2 regions of the Nocardiopsis gilva YIM 90087 genome follow, and region 2 is predicted to be linked to the other one. Evidence: predicted binding sites of a transcription regulator. Region 2 holds the regulator's gene; the other holds the start of a gene.
What was found. The regulator HrcA, encoded in region 2, represses chaperone genes, less so after heat shock. The targets are predictions, from matches to a motif close to TTGGCACTCTCNNNNNGAGAGTGCCAA.
Positions count from the first base shown of each region.

Region 1: the regulator HrcA is predicted to act here: its motif matches at 2,884-2,910, upstream of CDO52_RS06235 (FmdB family zinc ribbon protein).

Region 1 is NZ_CP022753.1:1,303,698-1,318,355, forward strand. It holds gene CDO52_RS06220 (D-alanyl-D-alanine carboxypeptidase family protein) at 1-927, shown strand, start outside; gene CDO52_RS06225 (MscL family protein) at 947-1,351, opposite strand; gene CDO52_RS06230 (SAF domain-containing protein) at 1,562-2,203, opposite strand; gene CDO52_RS06235 (FmdB family zinc ribbon protein) at 2,498-2,869, opposite strand; gene CDO52_RS06240 (5-formyltetrahydrofolate cyclo-ligase) at 3,038-3,589, opposite strand; gene galU (UTP--glucose-1-phosphate uridylyltransferase GalU) at 3,779-4,696, shown strand; gene glp (molybdotransferase-like divisome protein Glp) at 4,760-5,998, shown strand; gene moaC (cyclic pyranopterin monophosphate synthase MoaC) at 6,138-6,641, shown strand; gene CDO52_RS06260 (molybdopterin-binding protein) at 6,638-7,297, shown strand; gene CDO52_RS06265 (GNAT family N-acetyltransferase) at 7,364-8,005, shown strand; gene sepX (divisome protein SepX/GlpR) at 8,416-9,075, shown strand; tRNA gene CDO52_RS06275 (tRNA-Ala) at 9,140-9,213, shown strand; gene CDO52_RS06280 (UvrD-helicase domain-containing protein) at 9,461-12,847, shown strand; gene CDO52_RS06285 (hypothetical protein) at 13,510-13,749, shown strand; gene CDO52_RS06290 (endonuclease/exonuclease/phosphatase family protein) at 13,924-14,658, shown strand, end outside.
Region 2 is NZ_CP022753.1:4,510,537-4,525,194, reverse strand. It holds gene CDO52_RS20325 (bifunctional folylpolyglutamate synthase/dihydrofolate synthase) at 1-915, shown strand, start outside; gene CDO52_RS20320 (DUF4233 domain-containing protein) at 918-1,292, shown strand; gene ndk (nucleoside-diphosphate kinase) at 1,509-1,919, shown strand; gene CDO52_RS20310 (rod shape-determining protein) at 2,156-3,190, shown strand; gene mreC (rod shape-determining protein MreC) at 3,193-4,134, shown strand; gene mreD (rod shape-determining protein MreD) at 4,134-4,667, shown strand; gene mrdA (penicillin-binding protein 2) at 4,760-6,856, shown strand; gene rodA (rod shape-determining protein RodA) at 6,945-8,123, shown strand; gene CDO52_RS20285 (DUF4870 domain-containing protein) at 8,504-9,040, opposite strand; gene CDO52_RS28875 (DUF4870 domain-containing protein) at 9,206-10,126, opposite strand; gene CDO52_RS20275 (DUF3097 domain-containing protein) at 10,227-11,027, opposite strand; gene hrcA (heat-inducible transcriptional repressor HrcA) at 11,564-12,577, shown strand; gene dnaJ (molecular chaperone DnaJ) at 12,578-13,726, shown strand; gene CDO52_RS20260 (16S rRNA (uracil(1498)-N(3))-methyltransferase) at 13,748-14,506, shown strand; gene CDO52_RS20255 (hypothetical protein) at 14,516-14,658, opposite strand, start outside.

The DNA.
Region 1 (14,658 bases), 2.9 Mb from region 2:
GAGCAGGCGGACAAGGCCAAGAAAGAGCTGGAGAAGGCCACAGACAAGTACACCAAGCGCGAGAAGGCTCTGGAGAAGTCGCAGGACAAGCTCGTCGCCACCCTGCACGACCTGCAGCAGACCGAGCTGAAGCTCTCGAATCTGCGTGAACCCCTGGCCGACCTTGCCAGCTCCCTGTACAAGCGCCCCGATGGCGGAACGCTGGCGCTGATGGCATCCGGCTCGCTCGACGAGGACCTGGAGACCGAGGCCTACGTCGTGAAGCTCTCGGACAACAACGAGGCGCTGATGAAGGAGGCCAACAAGCTGCGGTCCAAGCAGGCCTCCCTCACCAGCGACGCGCAGGAGCTGCAGACGTCGAACCAGCTGGAGAAGATCGAGCTCAAGGACGAGCTGGAGAAGCTGAAGAAGAAGTCCAAGGAGAGCACCGACAAGCTCATGAAGGAGCTTGAGGACCGCGGGCTGTCCGTCGACGCCTACATGGCCGGCGTGGAGTGCGACCCCTCCAAGGGCGAAGCCGCCTCCGGGTATCCCAACGGGCTGCTGCCCAAGGACGCGCTGTGCGCGCTCTACGAGGACGGGCACTACCTGCGCGCCGATGCCGCCGTCGACTTCCTCAAGATGAACGAGGCCTACCAGGAGCGCTTCGGAAAGTCGATGTGCCTCACCAGCTCCTACCGCGACCTGGCCAACCAGCACCGCGTTTACGCCGAGCAGCCGCCCGGGAACGCGGCCGTCCCCGGCACCAGTAACCACGGCTGGGGCCTGGCCGTCGACCTGTGCGGCGGGGTGCAGAACCAGGGCTCGGCCCCGTTCAACTGGCTGGAGCAGAACTCACAGCGGTTCGGCTGGTACCACCCGCAGTGGGCCTACTCGAGCCCGTTCGAGCCCTGGCACTGGGAGTACAAGGCCGCCAAGGGCAATTAGCGAGGCGCTCTGGAGGGTCTCACGCTGTCTCGGGCACGACCTCGCTGGTGCAGTGGGCGCACCGGGAGGCCTCGCGGTCGATGTTGCTGCGGCACTGCGGGCAGCTGCGCTGGGTGGCTTCCTCCTCCTTGTCGAAGCGGTCGATGAGCTTGGCGACCGGCAGGACCACGAAGAAGTACAGGATCGCGGCGGTGATCAGGAACGCGATGAGGGCGTCGATGAACGCCCCGTAGAGGAAGCGGCTGCCGTTGATCTCGAAGTACAGGTCACCGAACGTGGGGATCCCGCCGAAGATGCCGATGAGGGGAGTGATGAACCCTTCGGTGAAGGCGGTGATCAGGTCCGCGACGACGGCGCCGATGACCACGGCCACCGCCAGCTGTACGAGGTTGCCCTGCAGAAGGAACTTCTTGAATCCGTCCATGGGGGATGCTCCAGAACTGATCGCTGATTGACGGGTGCGGGCACCGGCCGCGACGGCGCCCGGACCGAAGGGGAATTCGGGGGACGCGCTCGCCGCGGGTGCCCACTGGGGGTTGTGTCGTGCGCCCGGTGGAGTCACACGGTCCACATGGGCCATGCTGCGCCACACTGGTAAAACGCCTGGCCAGGATCTACCGCCGAAGATTACGGGTCAACCTCGGATTGTTATGGACAGCCGCTCGGCAGCCGCCCGACCTGCCAGAACCCGTGCCTCCTCGTCGGTGACCGCCACCAGGATCAGGGCTCCCGCCTCTCCGGAACCCGAATCGGGTTCCTCTGGGACCGCGATGACCGGGCGGTCCATTACCACGCGTTCGGCGCTGCGGGCGGGGGCGACGTCGAGGTCGGCCACGGCCGCGGACGCCGCGGACAGGATGTCGACCCTGCTGCCCGGGCGCAGCAGCGCCACCGCGCCCGGATCGGCGACCCGGACCGGAGCGGCCACCATGTCCGCGCCGTACTCGCTGGCGGGAGGATCGGCGACCCGGGCGGCGGTGAGCACCTCGCCGCGCCGCATGGGGCCGGTGAGGCCGACCCCCACCGGCTCGGACCCCGGGCGCAGCGCATCGTCGGGCACCGCACGCGACGGCAGGGAGCGGACCGCGAGGTCGGCGGCGGCGAGGGGCGACTCCGCCGTGAGGTCACGGGCGGCGACGAGCACCTCGGTGGTCGGCGTCGGTGGCGGGCGGATGAGCAGCACCGCCCCGGCGAGCGCGACCACGGCGCACAGGGCACCAAGGGGCCGCCGTATACGGGCCAGCCGGACGATGAGGCGCGGCGTTCCGGTGAGCATGCCTGGGACGGTAGGCGACCGGCGGGGGAGGAGGTCGGCGGTGTCCACAGGGCGGGGACACGTGGCGGAGAGTGGGGTGGAGTGCTGTTCCCGATCGTCGGCTCCGGCGCCTTTCGGTCGCCTGACGAACCGCTGGCGTGACATGGCCATGGCGGCCGCCCGGCCGGGTGCGGTTGCGTCGAGATGGTTCGTCGATCAGCCGGATTTCGAGCGTGTGTGCCGGTGGCCGGGAAACACGAAAGACCGGGGTGATTCCCCGATGGGGAGCCCCGGTCCTTTGGGTGGCGTGCGTGCTTAGCTCGCGGCGGCAGCGGGCGCGCTGGACGTGCTCTCCGAGCCGCCCGAGGAGGACGAGGCGGAGGAGGACGATGAAGATGAAGAGGAGGATGTGGACGCGGCCCCGTCCGAGGACGAGGAGGACGATGCCGACTCGCTCGACGCGCCCTGGCCGTTGCCGGACTTGCCCGCCATCACCGAGCTGTCGGAGCTGGTCGCGCTGTCCGTGCGGTAGAAGCCGGAGCCCTTGAAGACGATGCCCACGGCCGAGTACACCTTGCGGAGCCGTCCCTCGCACTGCGGGCAGACGGTCAGCGAGTCGTCGCTGAACTTCTGCACGACCTCCATCCCGTGGTCGCACTCGGTGCATGCGTACTGGTACGTAGGCACTGTGGTCCTCCTTGTTGGCACTCTCGCCCACCGACTGCCAAATATTACGCTCTTGCACGGCAAAGCCGCGACATTGGTGGTGGAGTGCCGCTCCTGGTAGTAGGCCGATCCCTGTAACACGCCTCCGCCCCGCCCTGTTCCGCGTCGGCCCGCACCTGGCCGCCGGTCTCAGCAGTGCACCACCCCACGCTGCGGCGTCACGACCGCCCGCACCGGCCGATCGTGTGCCTCAGCGGGCACCGACTCCACGAACTCTGTGTCGTAAATCACCGCGAGAGTGAGCGTGTTCGGCCCGACGCGCGCCAGCGCCCTGTCGTAGCATCCGGCGCCCTTCCCGAGACGCCGCCCCGCGTGGTCCACCGCCAGCGCCGGGCAGACCACCGCCGCCGCCCTGCGCACCGCGTCCGGCCCGTAACGGTGCCCCGTCGGTTCGAGCAGCCCGTAACCGGCCGGGGCCAGGCTGTCCGGCCCGTCGTATGCGGCCCAGTCGAGGTCCCCACCGGGCAGGTAGATCGGCAGCAGGACATAGGTGCCCTGCTTCCACAGGGTCGTGATGAGCTTGCGCGTGTCGGGCTCGGTCCCCACGGAGTAGTAGAGCGCCACCGTTCCGCCCATGCTCAGCTCGGGCAGGGCGCTGACGGCGTCGCGGATCGCCGATCCCGCCTCGGCCCGCTGCGCCTCCGGCATCGCTCGCCGCGCCGCGGTGATCGTGCGCCGCATTTCCCGTTTCGTCTCGATGTCCATGGCACAGAAGTGTCGCAGCCCTGTGTCGGGAGGTGAGGGAGAGTCGAAAGTCAGGTGAACGTCTCCCCGCGCACCGACCGGACATAGCGCTCCTACCGGCGCCAATCACCTGGACGGGCAGGTCAGAGCACGCCCAGGAGGTCCCAGGCGTCGTACAGTGCCGACATGACTGATTCGCAAGCCGTCCGTCCCCCGGTGACGAAGGCCGTGGTGCCGGCCGCGGGTCTGGGGACCCGCTTCCTCCCCGCGACCAAAGCCACCCCCAAGGAGATGCTGCCGATCGTCGACAAACCGGCGATCCAATACGTCGTCGAGGAGGCCGTCGCCGCCGGTCTCCACGACGTCCTGATGATCACCGGCCGCAGCAAGCGCTCCATCGAGGACCACTTCGACCGCGCGTACGAGCTGGAGGAGGCGCTGCGTGCCAAGAACGACACCCAGCGGCTGAACTCCGTCCGCGAGTCGAGCGAGCTGGCCCAGATCCACTACGTCCGCCAGGGCGAACCGCGCGGCCTCGGGCACGCCGTGCTGTGCGCGGCGGCGCACGCCGGAGACGAGGCGTTCGCCGTGCTGCTGGGCGACGACATCATCGCGGGCCGCGAGGCGCTGCTCAAGCGGATGATCGAGGTGCACCAGACCCACGGCGGCAGCGTCATCGCGCTCATGGAGGTCGAACCGGAGCAGGTGTCGCTGTACGGCTGTGCCGCGATCGAGGCCACCGGCGAGGACGATGTCGTCGTCATCACCGACCTCGTCGAAAAGCCCCCGGCGGACCAGGCGCCGAGCCGCTGGGCGATCATCGGCCGCTACATCTGCGACCCGATGGTGTTCGACGTGCTGCGCGACACGCCCCCCGGCCGCGGCGGCGAGATCCAGCTGACCGACGCCCTGCGCGAGCTGGCCAAGCGCAAGCCCGAGGACGGCGGCCCCGTTCACGGCGTACTGTTCCGCGGACACCGCTACGACACCGGCAACAAGGTCGATTACCTTCGCACTGTGGTGGAATTCGCATGTGCCCGCCCCGACCTCGCCGCGGAGCTCCTGCCGTGGCTGCGCGAGTTCGTGGCGAAGCAGCGGAGCTGAGAGACAGCGGCCACCGCGGCATCAGCCGCGCGGCCGACCACGGCAACGGGTGAGGGAACGCCGATGAAGACCGTCGAAGAGCACATCTCCGATGTCCTGGACCTGGTTGAGCCGCTCGACCCCATCGAGCTGGACCTCCTGCGGGCACACGGCGGCGTGCTGGCCGAACCGGTGGCCTCACCGGTCTCGCTGCCGAGATTCGACAACTCCTCGATGGACGGCTACGCGGTGGTGGCGACCGACCTCGCTAGCGCATCGGAGCAGGACCCCGTCCAGCTCCCGGTGGTCGCGGACATCCCGGCCGGGGACCCCTCCGCCAACGCGATCCGCTCCGGGTACTGCGCGCGCATCATGACCGGGGCCCCAGTGCCCTCGGGGGCCACGGCGGTGGTGCCGGTGGAGTGGACCGACGGCGGTCAGGCCACCGTCGCCATCACCCGCTCCGTGCGTGAGGGCAACGCCATCCGCAGAGCGGGCGAGGACGTCGAGACGGGCACGACGGTGCTGCGCGGCGGGGTTCGCCTGGGCGCGGCCGAACTGGGGGTGCTCGCCGCCGTCGGCCGCAAGTCCGTGCGGGTCCACCCGCGCCCGCGCGTCGTCGTCCTGTCGACAGGGGAGGAGCTGGTGGAACCCGGGCGGCCGGTCGGACCGGGCCAGATCTGGGAGTCGAACAGCTTCATGCTGACCGCGGCCGCGCAGGACGCCGGCTGCACCGCCTACCGGCACGGCTTCATCGGCGACGACCCCGCCACCGTCCTGGACACCCTCGACGACGTCCTGCTCCAGGCCGACATCATCCTCACCACCGGCGGTGTCAGCATGGGCGCCTACGACGTGGTCAAGGAGGTGCTGTCGCGCTCGGGCACGGTCACGTTCGACAAGGTGGCCATGCAGCCCGGCATGCCGCAGGGGGTCGGGACCATCGGCGTATCCAAGACGCCGATCGTGACCCTCCCCGGCAACCCCGTCAGCGCCTTCGTGTCCTTCCAGCTCTTCGTCCTGCCCGCGCTGCGCCGGATGCGCGGCCTGCCGCCGGCGCCGCTGCCCACGGTGCGCGCCCGGCTCGCCCGGCAGGTAGCCTCCTCGCCCCGCGGACGCCGCTCCTACCTGCGCGCGATCCTGGAGTACGACCACGGAGGCGACGACAGCGTCGCCTTCACCGCCTTCCCGGCCGCGCGCCAGGGCTCCCACCAGCTGTCCGCCCTGGCGGAGACCAACGCCCTGGTCATCGTCCCGGAGCAGGTCACCGAACTTGCCGAGGGCAGTGTGGTCGAGGTCGTGAAGCTGCCCGAACTGGGCTGAGCCACCGCCCGCGCGAGCCCGTACGCGCCGAGCCGCCCGGCTCCTGCGGTGGCGGAGCGAGTGGGGGACCCGGTGCCCCGAGCCCGAAATGCGCAGGGCGGCGCTCCCTTCCACCGGTCCGCCGTCGTAGGGTCGTGCCATGTCCGAATCCCACGCTTCCGGCGCCCATGCGTCCGGAATGACCCATCTCGATGACTCCGGCGCGGCCCGCATGGTCGACGTCACGGCCAAGGAGGTCACCACGCGGACCGCCACGGCGACCGGCCGGGTACTGCTCTCGCCCGGGGCGGTCACCGCGCTGCGCAGCGGTGATGTGCCCAAAGGCGACGCGCTGGCCGTGGCCCGGCTGGCCGGGATCCAGGGGGCCAAGCGCACCCCGGACCTCGTTCCGCTGTGCCACCCGATCGCCGTGCACGGTGTCGACGTCGCCCTGGAAGTGTGCGACGACGGGGTGGAGATCAGCGCGACCGTCCGGACCGCCGACCGGACCGGTGTCGAGATGGAGGCGCTCACCAGCGTGATGACGGCCGCCTTGGGCCTGGTGGACATGGTCAAGGCACTGGACCCCGAAGCCGTCGTCACCGATGTGCGGGTGGAGGAGAAGACCGGCGGCAAGAGCGGGCACTGGCGGAGGTCGCGATGAGCGGACACGCCGCCCGGGAGGGTGCGGACAGGGCAGAGGGGGCGGATGCGGCCGCTCCGGTTCGCCGCGTGGCCGTCATCACCGCCTCCAACCGGGCCGCGGCCGGGGTCTACCCGGACCGATCCGGCCCGATCCTGGTGGAGGAGCTGGAGCGCGCCGGGTTCGCGGCCGAGGGGCCGTGGGTGGTGCCCGATGGCGCACCGGTCGCCGAGGCACTGCGGCGCGCCCTGGCCGAGGGCTACGACGCCGCGATCACCACCGGCGGCACCGGGCTGACCCCGGGGACGACACCCCGGAGGCCACCCGCCCGCTGCTGGTCCGCGAAATCCCGGGCATCCCGAGGCGCTGCGCTCGGCCGGGCGGGACAAGGGCGTTCCCACGGCACTGCTCTCCCGCGGCCTGGCGGGATCGCCGAGCGCGGCGGTCACCGCATGCTCGTGGTCAACCTTCCGGGCTCCGGCGGGGCGTGCGCGACGGCATGGAGGTGCTCCGGCCGGTCCTTGGACACGCCATCGACCAGATGCGCGGCGGCGACCACCCCGGACCTCCTAAGGCCGACACCAGCCCTCGCGCCTGTCCACGGCCCGGTATCACCCTTGGTGGTCAGACCACTATTCCGGTTTCCTACGGGTCCCTTTTGTCATCACATTGCTTGATCGCCGCCCACCTGCGGGGCGTGGTGGAATACTGGGCCTTGTCACCCCGGGATCGGAGGGACGGAAGTGAATCGGATCCGTGGCTGGCCGATCACCCTGGCCGAGGGGCCGGTCGGTCTGCGCCCTCTGCGGCTCCGCGATGCCGCGGCGCTGCGTGAGACGCGCGTGCGCAACGCCGAATGGCTTCGACCCTGGGAACCCACCCATCCCGAGATGCCGCTGCAGACCACCGGCATCACGCCGTACATCGCCATGCTCCAGGCCATCCGCAGGGAGGCCCGGAACGGCATCTCGATGCCGTGGGCCGTCACCTACGACGGGGTCTTCGTCGGCCAGCTGACGATCAGCGCGATCGTCTGGGGGTCGGCGCGCTCCGCTCAGGTGGGCTACTGGATCGACAGCGCCTACGCTGGGCGGGGAATCACCCCCACGGCGGTGGCGCTCGCGGTCGACCACGCGTTCTTCACGGTCGGCCTGCACCGGATCGAGGCCAACATCCGTCCGGAGAACCAGGCGAGCCGGCGCGTCGCCGAGAAGCTCGGTTTCCACGAGGAGGGCATCCGCAGGCGCCAGCTGCACATCGACGGTGCCTGGCGAGACCACATCTGCTACGCCTTGACGTGCGAAGACGTTCCCGGTGGACTGCTCGCCCGGTGGCGGCGCCGACGCCATGTCAGCGAAACCGGGCCGCCGCAGGAAGGGCGCTGAACCACCACTGACCGAAAACCAGGAGGAGGCCGTTTCCTCAGCTCATACCGCGTAACTCACGGTGGGGTCGCAACAACGGATGGTGTGATTGTCGGATTCCTACCGTCGATTCGCCCGCTGAGGAGACATCTGGGTACAAGGAAAGACTGTAATCTCACGACACTCCGGCCCGAATATTGCGCATTTACGGACACCGGGTCGTACGGTGCGGAACGTAGAGGCATCGACGATGCGGGCATACGTGCATAAGGCGCATGGGAGACGGCGGTTGGTGAGCGGTACTGCGAAAGCCGCAGACGGCGGATCGTGACCTCGGGTTGCCCCGTCGGTTCCCGTGAGGGTTTACGCACGGGCCGCCGCGTCGCCGGGTGTCAGAGAGTGTCCGGTGACCTGCGGTACGAGGAGGAGTGATGAGCAGCTCTCCCTTGTACCTCGCCATTGTCGTGGTCTGGCTCATCGTCCTCGTTCCGATGCTGATGCGCCGCGACGCCGCCGAGCCCACTTTCGGCACCGGCCGCCGGGCCGACGACGACACAGCCGAGGACGGTGCCGAGGACCCCGCCGACGAGAGCGTCGACGAGGACGGCGCTGGTGACCCCCTCGACGACCCCGACTCCCAGCGCACTCAGGTGCTCCGCTACGACGGAGGCGAGGCCGGCGACACGGCCGATCCGCGGCGGCCCGGTCCGCGCCCCCGTCCGCTGCCTGCCGTCCCCGGACGGGCCCGCGTCATCGCCCGCCGCAGGCGCCGCACCACCGGCCTGACCACCCTGTTCATCGCCACGGCCATCGCCGTGGCATCTGGCCTGGGGGCGTGGTGGGTTCTGGCCCCACCGGCCCTGTTGCTGGCGGGGCACGTGGCGCTTCTCCGGGAAGCCGCGAAGGCCGACGCCGAACGCCGCGTCGCCGAACTCCGCGAACACCGCCGCCGTGCCGCCCTCCGCGCCCGCCGGGCCCGCGAACAGGCCGCACGCGAGGCCGAGGTCGTCGACCTCTCCGACGTCGCCTCCCGCCGGGACCAGGTCTACGACCAGTACGCCGACGCCCACCTGCGCGCTGCGGGCGACTGACCCCACCGGCGGGTGACGCGTTCGAACCACCCCGAGGAAGCTGCTAAAGTCGTACACGTCTTGAGGGGCTGTAGCGCAGTCCGGTAGCGCACCTCGTTCGCATCGAGGGGGTCAGGGGTTCAAATCCCCTCAGCTCCACCTCAGAAAAAGGCCGATTCCCGAAACGGGAGTCGGCCTTTTTTCGCTGGGTACAGCAGTGCGGTACTGCGATGGGGTGACGTGGGTGCCGTCGGCGCCGCTGAGGCGCCTCTCGGCTCTCCGGGTGGCCATCCCCGGGGCGTTGGGTCATCGTCGTCACACAAGGCCGGGCATACCACCGCCATTCGCGGTCAATGAAGTCCATTCACATCTCATCGGGCATTCGGGGTGTGGGAAGATTCCACGCGTGCGCTTCCATGCCGATCTGCATATCCACTCGAAGTACTCCAGGGCCTGCAGCAAGGACGCCGACCTGGAACATCTGACCTGGTGGGCGCGGCGTAAGGGCATCGCGGTCGTCGGGACCGGGGACTTCACCCACCCGGCGTGGTTCGCCCATCTGCGGGAGAGCCTCGTGCCCGCCGAGCCGGGGTTGTTCCGCTTGCGGGACGACCTGGACCGGGACATCGTTCGCAAGCTGCCGCCGAACATGGCCGCGGCGCCGGTGCGGTTCATGCTGTCCGTGGAGATCTCCACCATCTACAAGCGCGGCGAGCGCACGCGCAAGATCCACCACCTCATCTACATGCCCGACTTCGAGGCGGCCGCGGAGTTCAACCGCAGGCTCGGGCGGATCGGGAATCTCGGCTCCGATGGCCGCCCGATCATCGGGTTGGACTCCCGCGACCTGCTGGAGATCACCCTGGAGAGCGGCGCCGGCTCGTACCTGGTGCCCGCGCACGTCTGGACGCCGTGGTTCGCCGTCCTCGGGTCGAAGGCCGGGTTCGACGCGATCGAGGACTGCTACCTCGACCTCTCCGACCACATCTTCGCGCTGGAGACCGGGCTGTCCAGCGACCCCGCCATGAACTGGCGGATCTCCGGGCTGGACCGCTACCGGCTGGTGAGCAACTCCGACGCGCACTCGCCGCCCATGCTCGGCCGCGAGACCACGGTGCTCGACACCGAGCTCGACTACTTCGCCATCCGGCGCGCCCTGGAGACCGGTGCCGGGCACGAGGGAAGCGTCGAGTTCTTCCCCGAGGAGGGCAAGTACCACGTCGACGGGCACCGCAAGTGCGAGGTCCGCATGGAACCGCGCGAGACGCGCGAGCGCGGCACGGCCTGCCCCGTGTGCGGAAAGCCCGTCACGGTGGGCGTGCTGAGCCGGGTGGAGGAGCTGGCCGACCGGCCGGCGGGCGCCCGGCCCGAGGGGGCGGCCGATTTTCGCAGCCTCGTCCCGCTGCCCGAGGTCATGGGCGAGATCCTCAGCGTGGGACCCAAGAGCAAGAAGGTCCGCGGCGAGATCGACACGCTCACCGCCGCGCTCGGTCCCGAGCTGGCGATCCTCGAAACCGTGCCGACCGACGACATCGAGCGCCACTCGCCGCTCCTCGCCGAGGCCGTGGGCCGCCTGCGGCGCGGAGAGGTGATCCGCGAGGCCGGATACGACGGCGAATACGGGGTGATCCGGCTCTTCGAGCCCGACGAGCTCAAGCGAGCGAGCACCGCCGCGGTCCCCTCCCTCTTCGACGACCTCCCCTTCGACACGGGCGGCGCGGCGCCCGAGCCGCAGTCCACACGGCGCGAACCGGCGGCCGAGCCACCGTCCGATGCGGCCAGCGAAGGCAAGGCACGCTCCGGGCCGACGGCGCCGTCGGATGAGGGGAAGGCGGGGGACGCGGCTCCTGAGGCCCCCGCGACCGAACGCGGGTCCGCCTCCTCCGGCGCTGCGGAGTCCCCGGCACCCGGTCCCGAGCGGAGCGACGGCGCGACGCCGCCCGACGCCGGCGCGGCCAACGGAGACCAGCCGCCGAGGGAGGCCCCGGAGCCGCCCGATCACCCCGGCGCGTCCCTGCTCGACGGGCTCGACCCCGACCAGCGGGCCGCCGCCGAGGTCACGGACGGACCGGTGCTCATCATCGCCGGTCCCGGGACCGGGAAAACCCGCACCGTCACGCACCGCCTCGCCCACCTCGTGGCCGAGCGCGGCGTGGACCCGGAGCACTGCCTGGCGATCACGTTCACCCGCCGCGCCGCCGAGGAGATGGCGGAGCGGCTCACCGCGCTCGCACCCGAGCACGCGCCGCGCCTGACCATCGCCACCTTCCACTCCCTCGGCCTGCGCATGCTGCGCGAGCTGCACGACCGTGCGGGGCTCACCTCGTCCTTCGGCATCGCCGACCAGGCCCGTCAGCTGGAGCTGGCCACGGAGGCGGCCGGTGACGAGAAGACGGCGCGGCGCCTGCTCGGCGCGCGCTCCCGGCGACGCGGAGCCGATGAGGGGATGCCTCCGGAGCTCGCCGATGCCACGGACCGCTATACCAAGGCGCTCCGCCAGCGCGACCTCGTGGACTTCGACGACCTCATCGCGCTCCCCGTCGAGCTGCTGGAGTCCGACGCCGAGTTGGCCGCCGCCTACCGCGACCGCTTCCGGTGGATCTCGGTCGACGAGTACCAGGACGTCGACGACCGGCAGTACCGGCTGCTGCGCCTGCTCGCGCCCGCCGACGGCAACCTCACCGCGATCGGCGACCCCGACCAGGCCATCTACCGGTTCCGCGGCGCGGACGTCGGCTTCTTCCTCCGCTTCCGGGAGGACTTCCCGAGCGCCCGCGCGGTGCAGCTCACGCGCAACTACCGGTCCAGCGCGAACATCCTGACCGCCTCCCTCCAGGCGATCAGCCCGACGACCCTGGTACCCGAGCGCGAGCTGCGGCCGATGGGCGATCACGGAGACGCGGACACAGACGCAGCCCGGGTCGGGGTGCACTCCGCCGCCAACGAGCGGGCCGAGGCGTCGTCCGTCGCGCGCACGATCGAGCTGCTGCTGGGCGGCGCGTCGTTCCACTCGTTCGACAGCGGACGGATCACCACCGACGAGACCCACGGGCTGGGCTTCTCCGACTTCGCCGTCCTGTACCGGACCGACCGCCAGGCCAACGCCGTGATGGAGGGGCTGACCCGTGCCGGGCTGCCCTTCCAGAAGCGGTCGCATGACCGGATCACCGATCGGCCGGGGGTGCGGCCGATCCTCGCCGAGCTGGCGTTCGCCCCGACGGCGGGCGCGGCATCGGTGGTGGCCTCCGTCACGGAGCGCCTGCTGCGCGCCGCCGACACCGTCATCGAGCGGATCCCGCACGCGGAGCGGGAGGAGGCGGCCGTGGACATCCACACCGCCGTCGACCTGCTCAAGCCGCGGGCCGAGGAGTGCGGTGCCGACATGGCGCGGTTCCGCGACGAGCTGGCGCTCGGCGTCGAGGTGGACACCTGGGATCCGCGCGCCGACCGCGTCTCGCTCCTGACGCTGCACGCCGCCAAGGGCCTGGAGTTCCCCGTGGTGTTCGTCGTGGGGTGCGAGGACGGCCTGCTCCCGCTGCGCTGGCCGGGGGCCGCGCCCGGCGAGGACGACGAGGAGGAGGTGCGCGAGGAGCGTCGGCTGCTGTTCGTCGGCATGACCCGCGCCCAGCGCCACCTGTTCCTGAGTCACGCCGCCGAACGCGCGCGCCAGGGGAGTACCCGGCCAAGCGCCCGGTCCCCGTTCCTCGCCGACGTCGACACCAGTGTCTGCGAGAGCGTCGGCGAGGCCGCCGCGCGCCGCAAGCAGCGCGACACCCAGCTGCGCCTGCTGTAGGCATAGGGCTGGCCGTGGCCGTCGCCCCGCGGAGGTGCGGTCGCCGACCTGGCGCGAACTCCGGCATTACCGACTTTTGGCCATAATTTACCTAGTTGGCGCCTGCGCAATCCGGGCCGAAGCGCGCCGTAAGAATCAATACCGCCGCATGAGGGTCTAAGGACCCTTAATATGGTGAGTGCTTGACCGTAACCTGGGGTGCGCGAGGCGTCGGGGCCGCGTGTGCTCCGAGTGGCTCGCCGCGCAGCCCGGCGTCTGAGGTAGTGACTTTTCCGGATATTTGGCGCTCTTTAGCCGCTGTCATGGGCTAGGTTTCCTGAGTCCGGGGAATTTCGCTGGTGGAGGCGTGAAATTCGACCGCGGCCGAGTCGGCTCCGGAGGCGGGGAGGCGCGGGTCAACCGCGCTTTTCGCTCTCCGGAATGGATGCCGCCCCCATCTCCGTACATCGAATGCCGTGTCCTCGCAGGTTCATGCGGTGTCAATGGTGCCTGGATGTGTCATCGGCACGGTCCGCCACCTGCGGCGTTCAGGTTGAATTTCACACTATGACAGAGAATGTCAAAGAACGCCGTTAATATTTGCATCCGGGGCTTGTGTCTGGTGTGCCCGATAGGTCATCTTATTGGACGGGGATGGACGAAGTTCGAGCGAAAGGTGCGCTGTGCTCAAGAAGATCTGTGCGGTGGCGGCGATCTCGGCCGCTGCCGTTATGGGGACGTCTTTCCCTGCTGCTGCGGACGACACGGCCGTAACGCAGAACCCCGGATGGGGTGCGCTCGCCGGGTGGAGCTGGTGGGCCGCGACGGCCGAAACCACGACCGAAACCGCGAAGTCCATCGTGGACTGGATGGAGATCGACGAACTGTTCGATGGCTCCGGAGGATGGAGCTGGTGGGCCTAGTCGGCGCCACCGCGGCGCCGATGGCCGACAGGGGCCGGTCCCGGAATCGTCCGGGGCCGGCCCCGTCGCATGTGCGGCCCTAGGTGCGCAGAATCCCCGCGATTGCGACAATCGAGGCATCCGTTGCACCACCTTCACGCTGCATCCCCCGAGTAGTTACCCGGTAGTACGACGATGAGGGCACCCCCACACGATTTGGAGGAGAGGGTGGCTCTCTCACACACGCGCCCGCTCATCTCGGCGGCCGCGGCCACGGCGCTCACCTTCGGCGCCGTACTCATCCCCGCGTCCCCGGCCGCCGCGGAGACCCCGCGCGTCCACGCGGTCCAGGGCCTGACACGCCTGTCCCCCTACGCCGGGCAGGACGTCGCCGACGTTCCCGGCGTCGTCACCGCGGTCAACCGGTTCGGTTCGGCCCGCGGCTTCTGGTTCCAGGACCCGGACGGTGACGGCGACCCGCGCACCAGCGAGGCCCTGTTCGTGTTCACCGGCTCCACAACGCCCGACGTCGACCCCGGCGACGACGTCCGGGTCAGCGGCACCGTCACGGAGTACAGCCCCGGCGACGGACTGCAGACCATCACCCAGCTCACCGACGCCGACTGGACCGTGGTCGACACCGACGCCGAGGTCCCGGCGGCCGTCGTTCTCGACTCCGACACGATCCCCGACACCTACGCCCCCGACCACGAGGGGGACATCAGCCATCTGGAGCTGCGTCCCGACGAATCCGCTCTGGACTTCTGGGAAGCCCACGAGCACATGGTGGTGCGGGTCGACGACGCGCCCGTGGTTGGACCCACCGACCGCTACAACGCGCTGTGGGTGACCACCAAGGAGAACCAGAACCGCAGTCCCCGCGGCGGCACCGTCTACGGCGGCTACGACGACCCCAACAGCGGGCGGCTC
Region 2 (14,658 bases):
GTGGCCGTCGTCGAGGTCGGCATGGGCGGCAGCTGGGACGCCACCAACGTGGTGGACGCCGACGTCGCCGTGGTCACCCCCATCGCCATCGACCACACCGAGTTCCTGCCCGACACCGTCGAGGGCATCGCCGAGGAGAAGGCCGGGATCATCAAGCCCGGCTCGGTCGCCGTTCTGGCCCAGCAGCAGCTTCCGGCCGCCGAGGTGCTGCTGCGGCACGCCGCGGAGACCGGCGCCCATGTGGCCCGTGAGGGGCTGGAGTTCGGCGTCGTGCAGCGCGAGGTCGCGGTAGGCGGCCAGCAGCTCTCGATCAAGGGGCTGCGCGGCGGCTACGAGGGGATCTTCCTGCCGCTGTTCGGCGGCTACCAGGCCGGGAACGCGGCCGTGGCCATCGCGGCCGTCGAGGCGTTCGCCGCCCCCGCCGAGGGCGACGAGCGGCTGGACCCGGAGCTCGTGTCGACCGCGCTGTCCGGGGTGGAGTCGCCGGGCCGCCTGGAGGTCGTGCGGACCAGCCCCACCGTGCTGGTGGACGCCGCGCACAACCCGGCGGGCATGGCGGCGTCGGCGGAGACGCTGCAGGAGGCCTTCGGGTTCACCCGCCTCGTGGGGGTCGTCGCGATCATGGAGGACAAGGATGTCGAGGGCATCCTGGAGCCGCTCGAACCCCTTCTCTCCCAGGTTGTGGTCACCCGAAACTCCTCGCCGCGCAGCCTCAGCCCCGAGGGACTCCGCAACATCGCGGAGCCGATCTTCGGCGCCGAGCGGGTGCACGTGTCCCCGCGGCTCGACCACGCCATCGACCTGGGCGTCACCCTGGCCGAGGAGACCGGCGAGTTCGGCGGCACCGGTGTCCTGATCAGCGGCTCGGTCGTCACCGCCGGGGACGCCCTCCACCTCATGAAGGGGGAGCGCTAACCATGCGGACGATCTGCGCGGTCGTGCTCGCCTTCGAGGTCATCGTCATCGGCCTGGCCATCCCGGTGGCCATCCAGCTCGGCGGGTACTCCCCGGCGCTGGCCGGCGGCGTGTGGGGCGGACTGGCCGCCGCGGCGCTGGTGCTCGCCGCGCTGCAGCGCTTCCGCTGGGGCTTCTACGCCGCCTGGGTGCTCCAGGCGGCCTTCCTGGCCAGCGGTTTCCTCGTCCCGGGACTGGCGGTGCTGGGCGTTATCTTCGTCGGGCTGTGGATTGCGGGGGTCATGCTCGGGCGGCGTACCGATGCCATGAAGGCGGCCTACGCGGCAGCGGCCGAGAGCGACGCGCAGGCGAACTCCGCGCCGAATTCGGGGGGATGAGCCGACCTCTCCACCTTCCCCTCGGGCCGCTGTCGGCGCCCCGTCTTCCGAATCCCTTGCGCACTCAGCCGTTCCGCCTCGGAAAGGGTTGGTAAGGCGATAGGGTTACGGATGGCCGGGTCGGCGGTCGTCGCAGCTCTTCCCCCTGTTTCGGGCGCGGTGTCCTCCTGCCGAGTCCCCGCCGATCATCAGCTATCAGCCGAGGAGAGAAGTACCGTGGAGCGCACCCTTGTCCTGATCAAACCCGATGGCGTTCGCCGCAACATCATCGGGGAGGTCATCAGCCGCATCGAGCGCCGTGGCCTCAAGATCATCGCGATGGACCTGCGCACGCTGACGCCCGACATCGCCAAGACGCACTACGAAGAGCACGCTGAGCGCCCCTTCTTCGAGTCGCTTGTCGAGTTCATCACCGGCGGGCCGCTGGTCGCCATGGTGGTCGAGGGCGAGCGCGCCGTCGAGGCCTTCCGCGCGCTGGCCGGTGCCACCGACCCCGTCGCCGCCGGTCCCGGAACCATCCGCGGTGACTTCGCGCTGGAGGTCCAGCAGAACATCGTGCACGGCTCCGACTCCACCTACTCGGCCGAGCGCGAGATCAAGCTGTTCTTCCCGGACCTGGCCGCCTGATCCATTCCGACGCCGGGGAACCCGGCGCCGGGCACCGCCCGGCGCCTATTCCGCCTTGCCGGGCTGTGGCCAGGCATTTTCTGTCCTTGACAGCCCCATCAATTCGGTGTGTTTAGCGTAACCATCGAAGTGCCGAGCGTTACGATACGGGTACTGAATCCGCTTCGTGCAGGAACGAGACCGTATTGGCCGCCCCATGGGTGCAGCACCTGATTTGGTGCCGCTGAGGACGATTCATGACCAACAATCTCGCCTTTCTCGGCCGTGACATGGCGGTCGACCTCGGGACCGCGAACACCCTGGTGTACGTGCGTGGACGAGGGATCGTGCTGAACGAGCCCTCGGTCGTCGCGCTGAACACCTCGACGGGAAAGATCGTCGCGGTCGGCATCGAGGCGAAACAGATGATCGGGCGGACACCCAGTAACATCACGGCCGTCCGGCCGCTCAAGGACGGCGTCATTGCCGACTTTGAGATCACCGAGCGCATGCTGCGCTATTTCATTCAGAAGATCCACCGTAGACGGCATTTCGCCAAGCCCCGCGTGATTGTGGCCGTGCCGAGCGGGATCACCTCAGTGGAGCACCGGGCCGTCAAAGAAGCCGGATACCAGGCCGGGGCGCGCCGCGTGTACATCATCGAGGAGCCCATGGCCGCCGCCATCGGCGCGGGGCTTCCGGTCCACGAGCCCACCGGAAACATGGTCGTCGACATCGGCGGCGGCACCACCGAGGTGGCGGTCATCTCCATGGGCGGCATCGTGACGTCCCAGTCCATCCGGGTCGGCGGCGACGAGCTCGACGAGGCCATAATGACCTTCGTCAAGAAGGAGCACTCCCTGATGATCGGGGAGCGCACCGCCGAGGAGATCAAGCTCGCCATCGGCTCGGCGTATCCCACCGGAACCGAGGAGCTGCACGCCGAGGTGCGCGGGCGCGACCTGATCAGCGGGCTGCCCAAGACCGTGGTCCTCTCGGCCGTCGAGATCCGCCAGGCCATCGAGGAACCCGTCACCGCGATCATCGACGCGGTGCGGACCTCACTCGACAAATGCCCGCCCGAGCTGTCGGGCGACATCATGGACCGGGGGATCGCCGTAGCGGGCGGAGGCGCCCTGCTACGGGGGCTCGACGACCGGCTACGCCACGAGACCGGAATGCCGATCCACCTCGCTGAGAACGCCCTCGACTCGGTCGCCATCGGGTCGGGCACCTGCGTCGAGAACTATGAGCGCCTCAGTCAGGTGCTGGTCCCGGAACGGCGGCGGTGAGGGTGGGACGCGGCACCTCACGGTCGCGGCTCGCCCTGCTCCTCGCCATCGCCCTCGCCCTGATCATCCTCGATTCGCGCGACGGGGATAACCCCGTCTCCGCCGTCGCCCGCGCGGCGGGCGACGCCGTCTTCGCACCGGTCTCGGCCGGTGTCTCCGTTGTCGGCGGGCCCTTCAAGGGGACCTACCGGACGCTCGTCGCGGCGCCGGGCGCACAGGACCGGATCGCCGAGTTGGAGGCCGAGAACGCCGAGCTGTCCGCACGCCTGGACGACCGGGAACGCGATGACCGCCGGGCCCAGGACCTGGAGCGGCTGCTCGGCCTGTCCGGTCGCGGCCGCTATGAGATCGTCCCGGCGCAGGCGGTGACCCAGGTGACGTCCCGCGGCCTGGCGTCGGCCGTGACGATCGACGTCGGAACCCGCGACGGCGTCCACTCCGACATGACCGTGCTCAACGGCGACGGCCTGGTCGGACGCGTGACCCGCGCGGGAAAGGACACGTCCACGGTCCTGCTGCTCACCGACGCCTCCTCGGCCGTCGGGGCACGCCTCGAAGGATCCCAGAGAATCGGCGTGGCCGAGGGCGGCTCGCGGAGCATCGGCGATAGCGTTCCGCTCAGATTCGAGCTGATGGACGCCGACGCGCAGGTCCAAGAGGGGGACAGGATCGTCACCCTGGGATCGCACGACGGCGCTCCCTATGTTCCGGGCGTTCCCATCGGGACGGTCACCAACGTGCGCGACACACCGGGCGCTCTCAGCCGCATCGCGGACGTCGACCCGGCCGCGGACGTCGCCGCGCTGGACATCGTCGGCGTGGTCGTCGCGGGGCCGGAGAAGGACCCGCGCGACTCGGTGCTCCCACCGGAGCCCGAGGAGCGGCGCAACGCGGCCATGCGCCCGCCGGAGGCGATCTCATCGGGCTCATCGGGGGAGGCGTGATGAAGCCGCTAGTGACGACCCTGCTCCTGATCACCGCGGTACTGGCGCAGACCGCGGTCGTGAACCGGCTGCCGCTGCCGTGGGGTATCGGCCCGGACCTGGTGGTGCTCACGGTGGTGGCGGTCGCCCTGGCCACCACCCCGATGACGGGCGCGGTGATCGGCTTCACGGCCGGGCTGGCCGTGGACGTGCTCCCCCCGGCCGATCACGAGCTGGGCCGCTACGCGTTCGTGCTCTGCCTCGCCGGGTACCTCGTCGGATACGCGCCGTCCTTCGGCATGCGCCCCTACCCGGTGGCCGCTCTCACGGCCTTCGGGGTGGCGACCGGGTTCTCCCTCATCGGGCTCCTGATCGGCGACCCCCGTGTCTCGCTCGCCGGCGCCGCCTCCGCCGTCCTGCTCAGCGTGGCCATGACCATGCTGGTGAGCCCCCTGGTGATGCTGCCCGTCGGTCGGATCATGCGCTACCTGTCCCGTGACGACTTCGCCTCCATCGCCGGAGCGCCGTGGGCAGCTGGGAGTCTGCGCCGATGAGACGCCGCTGGAAGAGCTGGAGGGGCTGGCACCTCCGCAAGCGACGGCCCCCGTCGAGCTATGCCCCGCGCCGTCCGCCCGGCGCCATCACCATGCTCGTCGCCCAGGTACTGGTGTACTCCCTGTTCGCGGTGCTGGTCGGACGAATGTGGTACCTCCAGGTGCCGATGAACGAGCACTACCGCGACCTCGCGGTGGCCAACCACTCCCAGAAGCTCATCGTCCCGGCCACCCGGGGGCAGATCCTGGACTCCTCCGGCCGCCCCCTCGTGCGCAACCGCACCGAGCTCGTCGTCTCCGCCGACTACCACGCGCTGCACGCCCAAGAGGACAACGGGACGGCGGTCCTGCGCAAGGTGGCCCAGGTCCTGGACGTGCCGGAGAAGGAGCTGCGGCAGCGCATCCGGCTGTGCGGCCCGGAGGTGAGCCGCCCCTGCTGGCCGGGGTCGCCCTACCAGCCGGTGACGCTGGCCGAGGGCGTCGACGCCAAGGTCGCGCTGCAGATTCTGGAGCGCCAGGAGGACTTCCCCGGCATCACCGCGCAGCAGCACGCCGTCCGCGAGTACCCCCACGGTGAGCGCGCCGCGCAGGTGCTCGGCTACCTCCAGCCGGTCACCCAGGAGGAGCTGGAGGCGCGCGAGGAGCTGCGCGTCCAGTTCAGCGGTGTGGACCAGGTCGGCCGCGACGGACTGGAGGCGCAGTACGACGCGCAGCTGCGCGGCAACGCCGGGGTGCGCACCCTCGGAGTGAACAGCAAGGGCCGCATCATCGGCGTGTTGGACGAGAAGCCGCCCGAGCCCGGCATGCACCTGGTGACGCACCTCGACGAGCGGGTCCAGGCCGTCACCGAGAAGGCGCTGAAGCGGGGCATGAAGCGCGCCCGCGGCCTCGGCCGGGGGTATGTGGCCGACTCGGCTGCGGCCGTGGTGCTCAACGTCCGCAACGGCGGGGTGGTCGCCATGGCGAGCATGCCGACCTACGACCCCGAGGTGTGGAACGGCGGCATCGACCAGGACGACTACGACAGGATGCTGAGCAAGGACGCCGGCGAACCGCTGATATCGCGGGCGCTGCAGGGCCAGTACCCGCCGGGCTCGACCTTCAAGGTCTCCTCGCTGTCGGCCGCGGTGAACAACGGCTCCTCACTGGACGGCACCTACTCCTGCCCGGGCTCCATCAGTGTCGGCAACCAGTCCTTCAGCAACTACGCCGGCCGGGGGCACGGCAGCATCAGCCTGCACCGCGCGATCGTGGTCTCCTGCAACACCGTCTTCTACAAGTTCGGCTACGACATGTGGAAGGAGGACGGCGGGGTCACGCCGGCGAAGAACCCCAAGGAGGTCATGGCCAATACGGCGCGCGACTTCGGCTTCGACGCGCCCACCGGCATCGACCTGCCCAACGAGAGCGCCGGCCGCATCCCCGACCGGCAGTGGAAGCGCGATTTCTGGGAGGCCACGCGCGAGCAGAAATGCAAACGGGCGAAAACGGGCTACCCGGAGGTCGAGGACGCGTCGCGCGCCGCCTACCTCAAGAAGCTGGCCAGGGAACACTGCGAGATCGGCTACCAGTGGCGCGCGGGTGAGGCGGTGAACTTCGCCATCGGGCAGGGCGACGTGCTGGTCACCCCACTGCAGCTGGCCAACGCCTACGCCGCCGTCGCCAACGACGGCACGCAGTACGAACCGCGGGTGGGCAAGGCGTTCGTCTCCGCCGACGGCAAGCAGACCAAGGAGATCCCGCCGAAGAAGGCCGGTGAGCTCGACATCGACGACCGGACGCTGAAGTACCTCCAGAAGGCCCTGACCCAGGTGCCCAAGAAGGGAACGGCGGCGGGCGCCTTCAACGGCTTCCCGCAGGACAAGGTGTCCATCGCGGGCAAGACCGGGTCGGCCACCATCGTCGGGAAGGAGACGACCTCCTGGTTCGCCTCCTACGCTCCGGCCGACGACCCGCAGTTCGCTGTGGCCGTGCTGGTCTCCCAGGGCGGCACCGGCGGCACCACCTCCGCGCCCATCGCTCGGGAGATCTACGAGGGGATCTACGGCTTCGCCCCGTCCGAGGGCGGCGCCGAGAAGGACGGCAAGAAGGGCACGAAGAAGGTCGAACCCGCGCTTCCCGGCGGGAAGCCTCCCTCGGAGCTGCCCGAGATCCGCCCCGACGGGATCATCGCCGCGGCGGGCGAGTGACCGTGCGGGATCGGGGGACCGGGAAGCAACCGATGGCGGCAGGACAGCGAACGGCGCACCACACCGGCCAGGAGCGGCAGGACACGCGATGATTCCCTACAGTAGCCCGCACCTGCCCCACCCGAGCCTGAGCGGACGGGTCGGCGGCCTCATCGCCGCGGGGCGACCGCGCCGCTTCGACTGGGTCCTGCTGGGGGCCGTCCTGGCGCTCTCCGCGATCGGCGTGCTCCTGGTCGGCGCCTCGACCTACGACCCGCGCGACCCGGGGGGCGCGCTCGGGTATGTGGAGCGCCAGCTCCTCCACGTCGCCGTGGGGGCGGTGCTGTGCCTGCTGGTCGCCGCGGTCGACTACCGCACGCCGCGCGCCTACGCCCCGATCGTGTACGTGGTCTCCCTGATCGGCCTGGTGGTGGTCCTCACCCCGCTGGGTGAGACCATCAACGGCTCCCAAGGGTGGATCGTCATCTTCGGGATCCAGGCCCAGCCCAGTGAGTTCGCCAAGATCGGGCTGCTCCTCGCCATCGCCATGCTGCTCGGCGAGCCCCGCGACGGCGAGTACGCCCCCACCACCCGCGACGTGGTTATCAGCCTGATCGCGCTGTCGGTCCCGCTGGCCCTCATCGCGCTCCAGCCCGACCTCGGCACCGACCTGGTCATGGGCGCCATCTTCCTCGGCATGCTCACGCTGTCGGGGGCGCCGCTGCGGTGGGTCGTGGGACTGCTGTTCTGCGGCGCCCTCGCCGCGTTCAGCATGTGGTGGTTCGAACTGCTCAAGCCCTACCAACTGGACCGTGTCGCCACCATGATCGACCCCAGTGCCGACCCGCAGGGCGCCGGGTACAACGCCAACCAGGCGATCATCGCCATCGGGTCGGGCGGGTTCAACGGCACCGGCCTGTTCCAGGGGCAGCAGACCAGTGGGCGGTTCGTGCCCGAGCAGCACACGGACTTCATCTTTACGGTGGCCGCCGAGGAGCTGGGATTCATCGGCGGCATAGCGGTCATCGGCCTGCTGACGCTGATCATCCAGCGCATCCTGCGGGTGGCCGCGGGGTGCTCCCAGCCCTACGCGCGTCTCGTCTGCGTCGGTGTGGCCACCTGGTTCGTCTTCCAGAGCTTCATCAACATCGGGATGACCCTGGGCGTCGCACCGGTCACCGGACTGCCGCTGCCCTTCGTGTCCTACGGCGGCACCGCCACCGTCGCCCACCTCATCGCGATCGGGTTGGTGGTCAGCATCCACGCGCGCGACCGCGGCTTCGACTGACGCGAACGTGATCGAGCGAGCGTAGGCGTCGATGCTGTTTGCCGTAGGCCGGGTGGCTTCGGCGGTGGAGCGAGGGAGGAGCGTGAGCGCGGGGGAAGTACCGACGCGAACGTGATCGAGCGAGCGTAGGCGTCGATGCTGTTTGCCGTAGGCCGGGTGGCTTCGGCGGTGGAGCGAGGGAGGAGCGTGAGCGCGGGGGAAGTACCGACGCGAACGTGATCGAGCGAGCGTAGGCGTCGATGCCGATCGTCGAAGGCCGGTTCGCTTCGGCGGTGGAGCGAGGGAGGAGCGTGAGCGCAGCAGACAGCACTGACGCCGGACCGGAAGAGGGCGGGCGGCCCCGGGCCGCCCGCCCTCTTCCGGAGGCGCAGCGACCTCGGTCAGTTCACGGCCGGGATGCTGACCGGGTAGGAGTACGACTCGCCGTTGTTCGCGGCCATGGCCGCCTTGATCCCCATGATGATCGAGGCGATCCAGACCGCGACGAAGGTGAGGAAGCCGATGAAGACCATCATCAGCAGTCCCGAGACGAAGTAGCCGATGAACACCAGGATCTGGAAGTTGAGCGCCTGGGCGGCGTGGTGCCGGACGAACGGCGATTCGTCCTTCTTCACCAGGTAGAGCACGAGCGGTACAAGGAAGCCCAGGAAGAGGCCACCGAGGTGGGCGAGCAGCGCCATGGTGCGGTCGTCGGAGTTGGCCGGCCCGCCGGGCTGCTGCGGATAGGGCTGCTGGTACTGGCCGCCGTAGGGCTGCTGCGGGTACTGCTGCGGATAGGGCTGCTGCCCCATACCCGGAGCGCCCTGCGGAGGGCCGTAGCCCGGGTCACCGCCGGGCGGGGGAGAGTACCCACCGGGATGGTTGTAGGGGGTGTTCTGCCCGTCGTACGGCGGGCCGGGCGGATACGGGTTGCTCATGATCTCCTCGATTTCTGCCGACCGCACCGGTCGATGTCACACGTCCGCGTTCCGCCACCGTAGCGCCGGTGCCGACGGGACGTGCGAGGACGGGGTCCCTTCCACCGATGGGACGTCCCTGTGGGCGGCCCGGTTCCGGACCGCCCACAGGGACGCATCGGACCCCTACTTCACCAGCCGGATCACCACGGGGTAGCGGTACCAGGCGCCCTTGTTGGCGCCGAGGGAGCCCAGCACCCCGAACAGGATGGCCACCGCCCAGAACACCGCGATCAGCACGGAGCCGATCCACGACTGGTCGGGGTAGAAGACCCCGAGGCCGAGGAACACGATCCACGACAGCGCGTAGGGGATAAGCAGCGTCAGCTGGAAGTTGAGCGCCTCACTCGCGTGGTGCCGGACATAGGCCGAGTGGGTCTTCTTCACCTGGAAGACGATCAGCGCGGGCAGCCAGCCGAGGCAGGCCATGATGATGCCGGACAGGTGCGCGATCATCGCCCACGTGGTGTCGTCGGCGGCGCCCTGCTGCCCGTACCCCTGCTGCGGTTGGAAGCCCTGCTGCGGGAACTGCTGCTGCTCGTAGCCCATCCCCGGCTGGGGCGGCTGCCCGAAGGCGGGCTGCTGGGGCTGCTGCGGCGGGTAGGGCGGTTGGCCGTACCCGGGCTGCGGCTGCTCGAAGCCCTGCGGAGGCTGCTGTCCGCCACTCGGCTGGGCGTAGCCCGGCTGCTGCTCGTAGCCCTGCGGGGGCTGAGGAGGCTGCTGGGGCGGCGGCCCGTAGCCGGGCTGCTGGGGCTGCTGCGGCGGGTAGGGCTGCTGACCGTACCCGGGGTAGGGCTGCTGCCCGCCGCTGGGCTGGGCGTACCCCGGCTGCGGCTGCCCATAGCCCGGCGGGGGCTGCTGCTGGTACGGCTGGGCGTAGTCGGGCTGCTGCGGGGGCTGGGGCTGATCGCCGTACCCGGGCTGCCCACCGGTCCCCGCCTGCCCCGCACCCGGTTGCGCGTCGGGAGGGGTGGGGCCGGGCTCCGGTTGGCCGTCGGCCGGACGGTCCTGGGGCTGTGGTCCGTTGGGCGGGGTCTCGCTCATCATGTCCCTTGGGTATGCCGCTTGCGTTGGGCCGATCGTCACGTCCGACCGCCCGGGATTGGGGGCACCGCGAGGCGTGCTCGCGGTCGGTTCTCAGGCGACCCTAGTCTTCCACCACGTACGGGGCGGTAACGAAGTCGATCAGTTCTTCGACGCGCCCGAGTAGTTCTGGTTCCAGATCGGCATACGACCGTACCGATCCTAGGATGCGCCGCCAGGCCTCCCCGGGCTCCTCCCGGCTGCCCAGAGCGCGCAGCACCCCCTCCTTCCACGGGACGCCGCGCGGCACCTGCGGCCAGGCGTCGATGCCCACGGCGGACGGCTTCACCGCCTGCCAGACGTCGACAAAGGGATGGCCCGTGACCAGGACGTGCGGCGAGGCCACCTCGGCGGCGATCCGGCTCTCCTTGGAGCCCGGCACGAGGTGGTCCACCAGGACCCCGAGCCGCCGACGCGGCCCCGGGGCGAAGTCGCGCACGACCTCGGGGAGGTGGTCGACCCCCTCCAGGTACTCCACGACCACGCCCTCCACGCGCAGGTCGTGGCCCCACACCTGCTCCACGAGCTCGGCGTCGTGGACACCCTCCACATAGATCCGGCTCTCCTTGGCCACCTGGGAGCGCGCGTGCTGGACCGCGATCGAGCCGGAGGCGCTGCGCGCCGGCCCGCGCGGTGCGGCCGCCGGGCGCACGAGCGTGACGGGTTCACCGTCGACCAGGAAGGCGGCCGGGGTGAGGTCGAACACGCGCCGCCCGCCGTGCCGGTCCTCCAGAGTGACGGTGGTCTTGTCCCAATCGACCACGGCTCCGCAGAACCGCTCGTCGGCGGACTCCACCACCAGGTCGCGCTCGATGGGGACTTCGGCGACCCTGCCCTTGCGGGGGCGGCGCCAGTCGCCCGCCAGGACGTCGCCGCCGTAGCGGTCGCCGTTGGGCCGCCGTCCGGAACCGGTCTCGCTGCTGTTGGGTGAGTGGATGCACACGGCCCCGGATTGTATTGACGTCCTCCCGGGCCTGCAGGCCCGGGATCCCTGCCACCCGCCTCTGCGGGTCTCGGTGGGTTCCTGCTTCAGCGACCAGAGCCGCCGCTTCGGGTGGTCTTACCAAGGTCTCCACAGGCTTTCGAGCCTGACGGCTCCGTTCCCGCCCGTCCGGCGGTACCTGACGCGAGCATCCTATTACCTGACGTCGTTCCGCCGGGGCGGAACGACGTTTCCTGCCCCGCATACGTAGGGAGCCGGATTCCCGCGCCTGAAGACCGGAGCCCCTCCAGCCATCCCGGTGGCGGCGGCCACCCCGGCGCGGACGCCCCTGATCGCGGGCGCTGTCGCGGGGGCGGCTTAGCCCGGACGGGGGCGGGCCGCCGGTCCGATCCCGGAACGACCTTGCGATGGAGGATAGAATTAGCACTCAAGACCACGGAGTGCCAGGAGGTGAGCGCGTGCTCGACGACCGGAAACTCGCGGTTCTGCGTGCCATCGTCGAGGACTACGTGTCCACGAAGGAGCCCGTGGGATCGAAGGCCTTGTCGGATCGGCACACCCTCGGTGTCTCACCGGCGACGATCCGCAATGAGATGGTGGCTCTCGAAGAAGAGGGGTACATCACCCAGCCGCACACAAGCGCCGGCCGCATCCCCACGGACAAGGGCTACCGCCTCTTCGTCGACCGACTGTCCACCGTCAAGCCCCTGTCCGCTGCGGAGCGGAGGGCGATCGAGACGTTCCTCGGCGGTGCGGTCGACCTCGACGAGATCGTGACCCGCACGGTGCGGCTGCTCGCGCAGCTGACCCGGCAGGTGGCGATCGTCCAGTACCCGTCCCTGACCCGTTCGGCCGTGCAGCACGTCGAGCTCGTGCCGCTGGGGCCGCAGCGGGTGATGATGGTGTTGATCACCGACACCGGACGGGTGGAGCAGCGGGTGATCGACCACCTCGACTGGGTCGACGACGACAGCGTCGAGAACCTCCGGACTCTGCTCAACCGGCTGCTGGTCGGCAAGTGGCTGACCGACGTGCCGCCCGCCCTGGCCGATGTGCCGACGCTCGTTCCCTCGGACGAGCGGCGGATGGCGGCGTCGGTGCTGTCGGTCCTGCTGGAAAGCCTCGTGGAAAGCCGCGAGGAGAAGATCGTCCTGGCGGGAACAGCGAATCTCGCCGCGATGGATTTCTCGGCTAGCCTTCGGGAGGTACTCGAAGCGCTGGAAGAGAACGTGGTCCTCATCCGTTTGCTTGGTGAGGCGGGGGACCCCTCCTCGCTCACGGTACGCATCGGCGAAGAGAACTCCCATGAGGGCTTCAGATCGACCTCGATCGTCTCCGCTGGTTACGGCATCGGTGATCACTCGCTGGCCAAGCTCGGTGTGGTCGGTCCGACACGCATGGATTACCCCGGAACGATGGGAGCGGTACGCGCTGTGGCTCGGTACGTAGGCACGATTTTGGCGGGGCAGTAAGTGGCGAACGACTATTACGAGATCCTCGGTGTGCGCCGGGACGCGTCCAAGGACGAGATCAAGAAGGCTTACCGCCGACTCGCCCGTGAGCTGCACCCGGACGTCAACCCCGACCCGGCCACCCAGGAGCGCTTCAAGGAAGTGACGCAGGCCTACGAGGTCCTCTCCGACGACAGCAAGCGGCGCATGTTCGACATGGGCGCCGACCCGTTCGCGCCCGGTGGCGGCGCCGGTGCCGGAGCCGGCGGCTTCGGCGCGACGGGCTTCCCGTTCGACGACATCATGAACGCCTTCTTCGGCGGCGGGCAGCCCGGCGGCGGGCGCGGCCCGCGCGACCGGGTGCGCCGCGGGCGCAGCATCAAGGTGCGCGTCGAGCTCGACCTCTCCGAGGCGGCCTTCGGTGTCACCAAGGACGTGACATTCCCCACCGCCGTCCTGTGCGACACCTGTCAGGGCGAGGGGACGGCCAAGGGCAGCCACCGCCGCACCTGTGACATGTGCCACGGGCGTGGTGAGGTCTCCCAGGTCGCGCGCTCCTTCCTGGGCCAGGTCATGACCACCCGCCCCTGCCCGCAGTGCTCGGGCCAGGGCAGTGTGATCACCGACCCGTGCGCCGACTGCTCGGGCGAGGGCCGTGTCCGCGAGAAGGTCACCCGCAAGGTGCAGATCCCGGCCGGTGTCGAGGACGGCACCCAGATCCAGCTCGCCGGCGAGGGCGAGGTCGGCCCCAACGGCGGCCCGCGCGGCGACATCTTCCTGGAGATCGTGCAGCGTCCGCACCCCATCTTCGAGCGGCGCGGCGACGACCTCCACTGCACGATCACCGTCCCCATGACGGCCGCGGCCCTCGGCGCCTCGTTCACCTTCGAGACCCTGGACGGCACCGAGGAGATCGACCTGCGGCCCGGCACCAACTCCGGGCACGTCATGACGCTGGCCGGCCGGGGCAGCAAGCGGCTCGACGGCAGCGGACGCGGCGACCTGATGATCCAGGTCGACGTGGAGACGCCGGCCAAGCTCGACGAGGAGCAGGAGGCGATGCTGCGCAAGTTCGCCGAGCTGCGCGGCGAGGACAAGCCGCCGGGCAAGTTCAGTCCGGGCCACAGCGGCCTGTTCTCCAAGCTGCGTGACGCGTTCGGCGCCAGGTAACAGGGAAACAAGGGGATTGCGTTGACACCTCCGGTTTTCCTGGCCGGGGCGGGTGAGCTCGATCAGGACCGCGTGCTGCTGTCCGGGCCCGAGGGGCGGCACGCGGCCGTGGTCCGCCGTATCACCGTCGGCGAGACCGTGGATCTCGTCGACGGTGCGGGGACGCGGGCGCGCTGCGTGGTCACCGACGTCGGCAAGGACTCCGTGGTCTGCGCCGTGCGGGAGCGCCGCGTCGAGCCGCGGCCCAGCCCGGCCATCACGGTCGTGCAGGCGCTGCCCAAGGGCGACCGCGGCGAGCTGTCCGTCGAGGTCATGACCGAGGCCGGGGTCGACGCGATCGTGCCGTGGTCAGCCGAGCGCTGCGTGACCCGCTGGAAGGCCGAGCGCGCCGCCAAGTCGCTGGCCAAGTGGCGGGCCACGGCCCGCGAGGCGGCCAAGCAGGCCCGGCGCAGCCGGATCCCGGAGGTCGCTGATCTGGCCGCCACCCGCGACGTCGCCGCCCTGCTCGCCACCGTCGACCTGGGCATCGTCCTGCACGAGGACACCGACGAGCGGCTGTCCGCGCTCAAGCTCCCCGAGAGCGGCGCGGCGGCGGGGGACGCTCCGGCGGGCGGCATCGTCGTGGTGGTGGGCCCCGAGGGCGGGTTCACCGACGCGGAACTGCGGGCCTTCGAGGAGGCCGGCGCCGTGCGTGCGCTCCTCGGGCCGACCGTGCTGCGCACCTCCACCGCGGGCGTCGCCGCGCTCGCCGTTCTGCAGGCCCGCAGCGGCCGCTGGTAGCCCGTCCGGCTACATCTCCGGGGTGCCGGTCGCCGGGACCGGCGTCTCGCCGGAGGCGTCGTTGGTATCGCCGGTGTTGGTACCGGGCGAGGGCGTGGCGCCGTCGGTGCCGTCCTCACCGCCCGAGCCCTGGTCCCCGTTGTCGCCGCCGG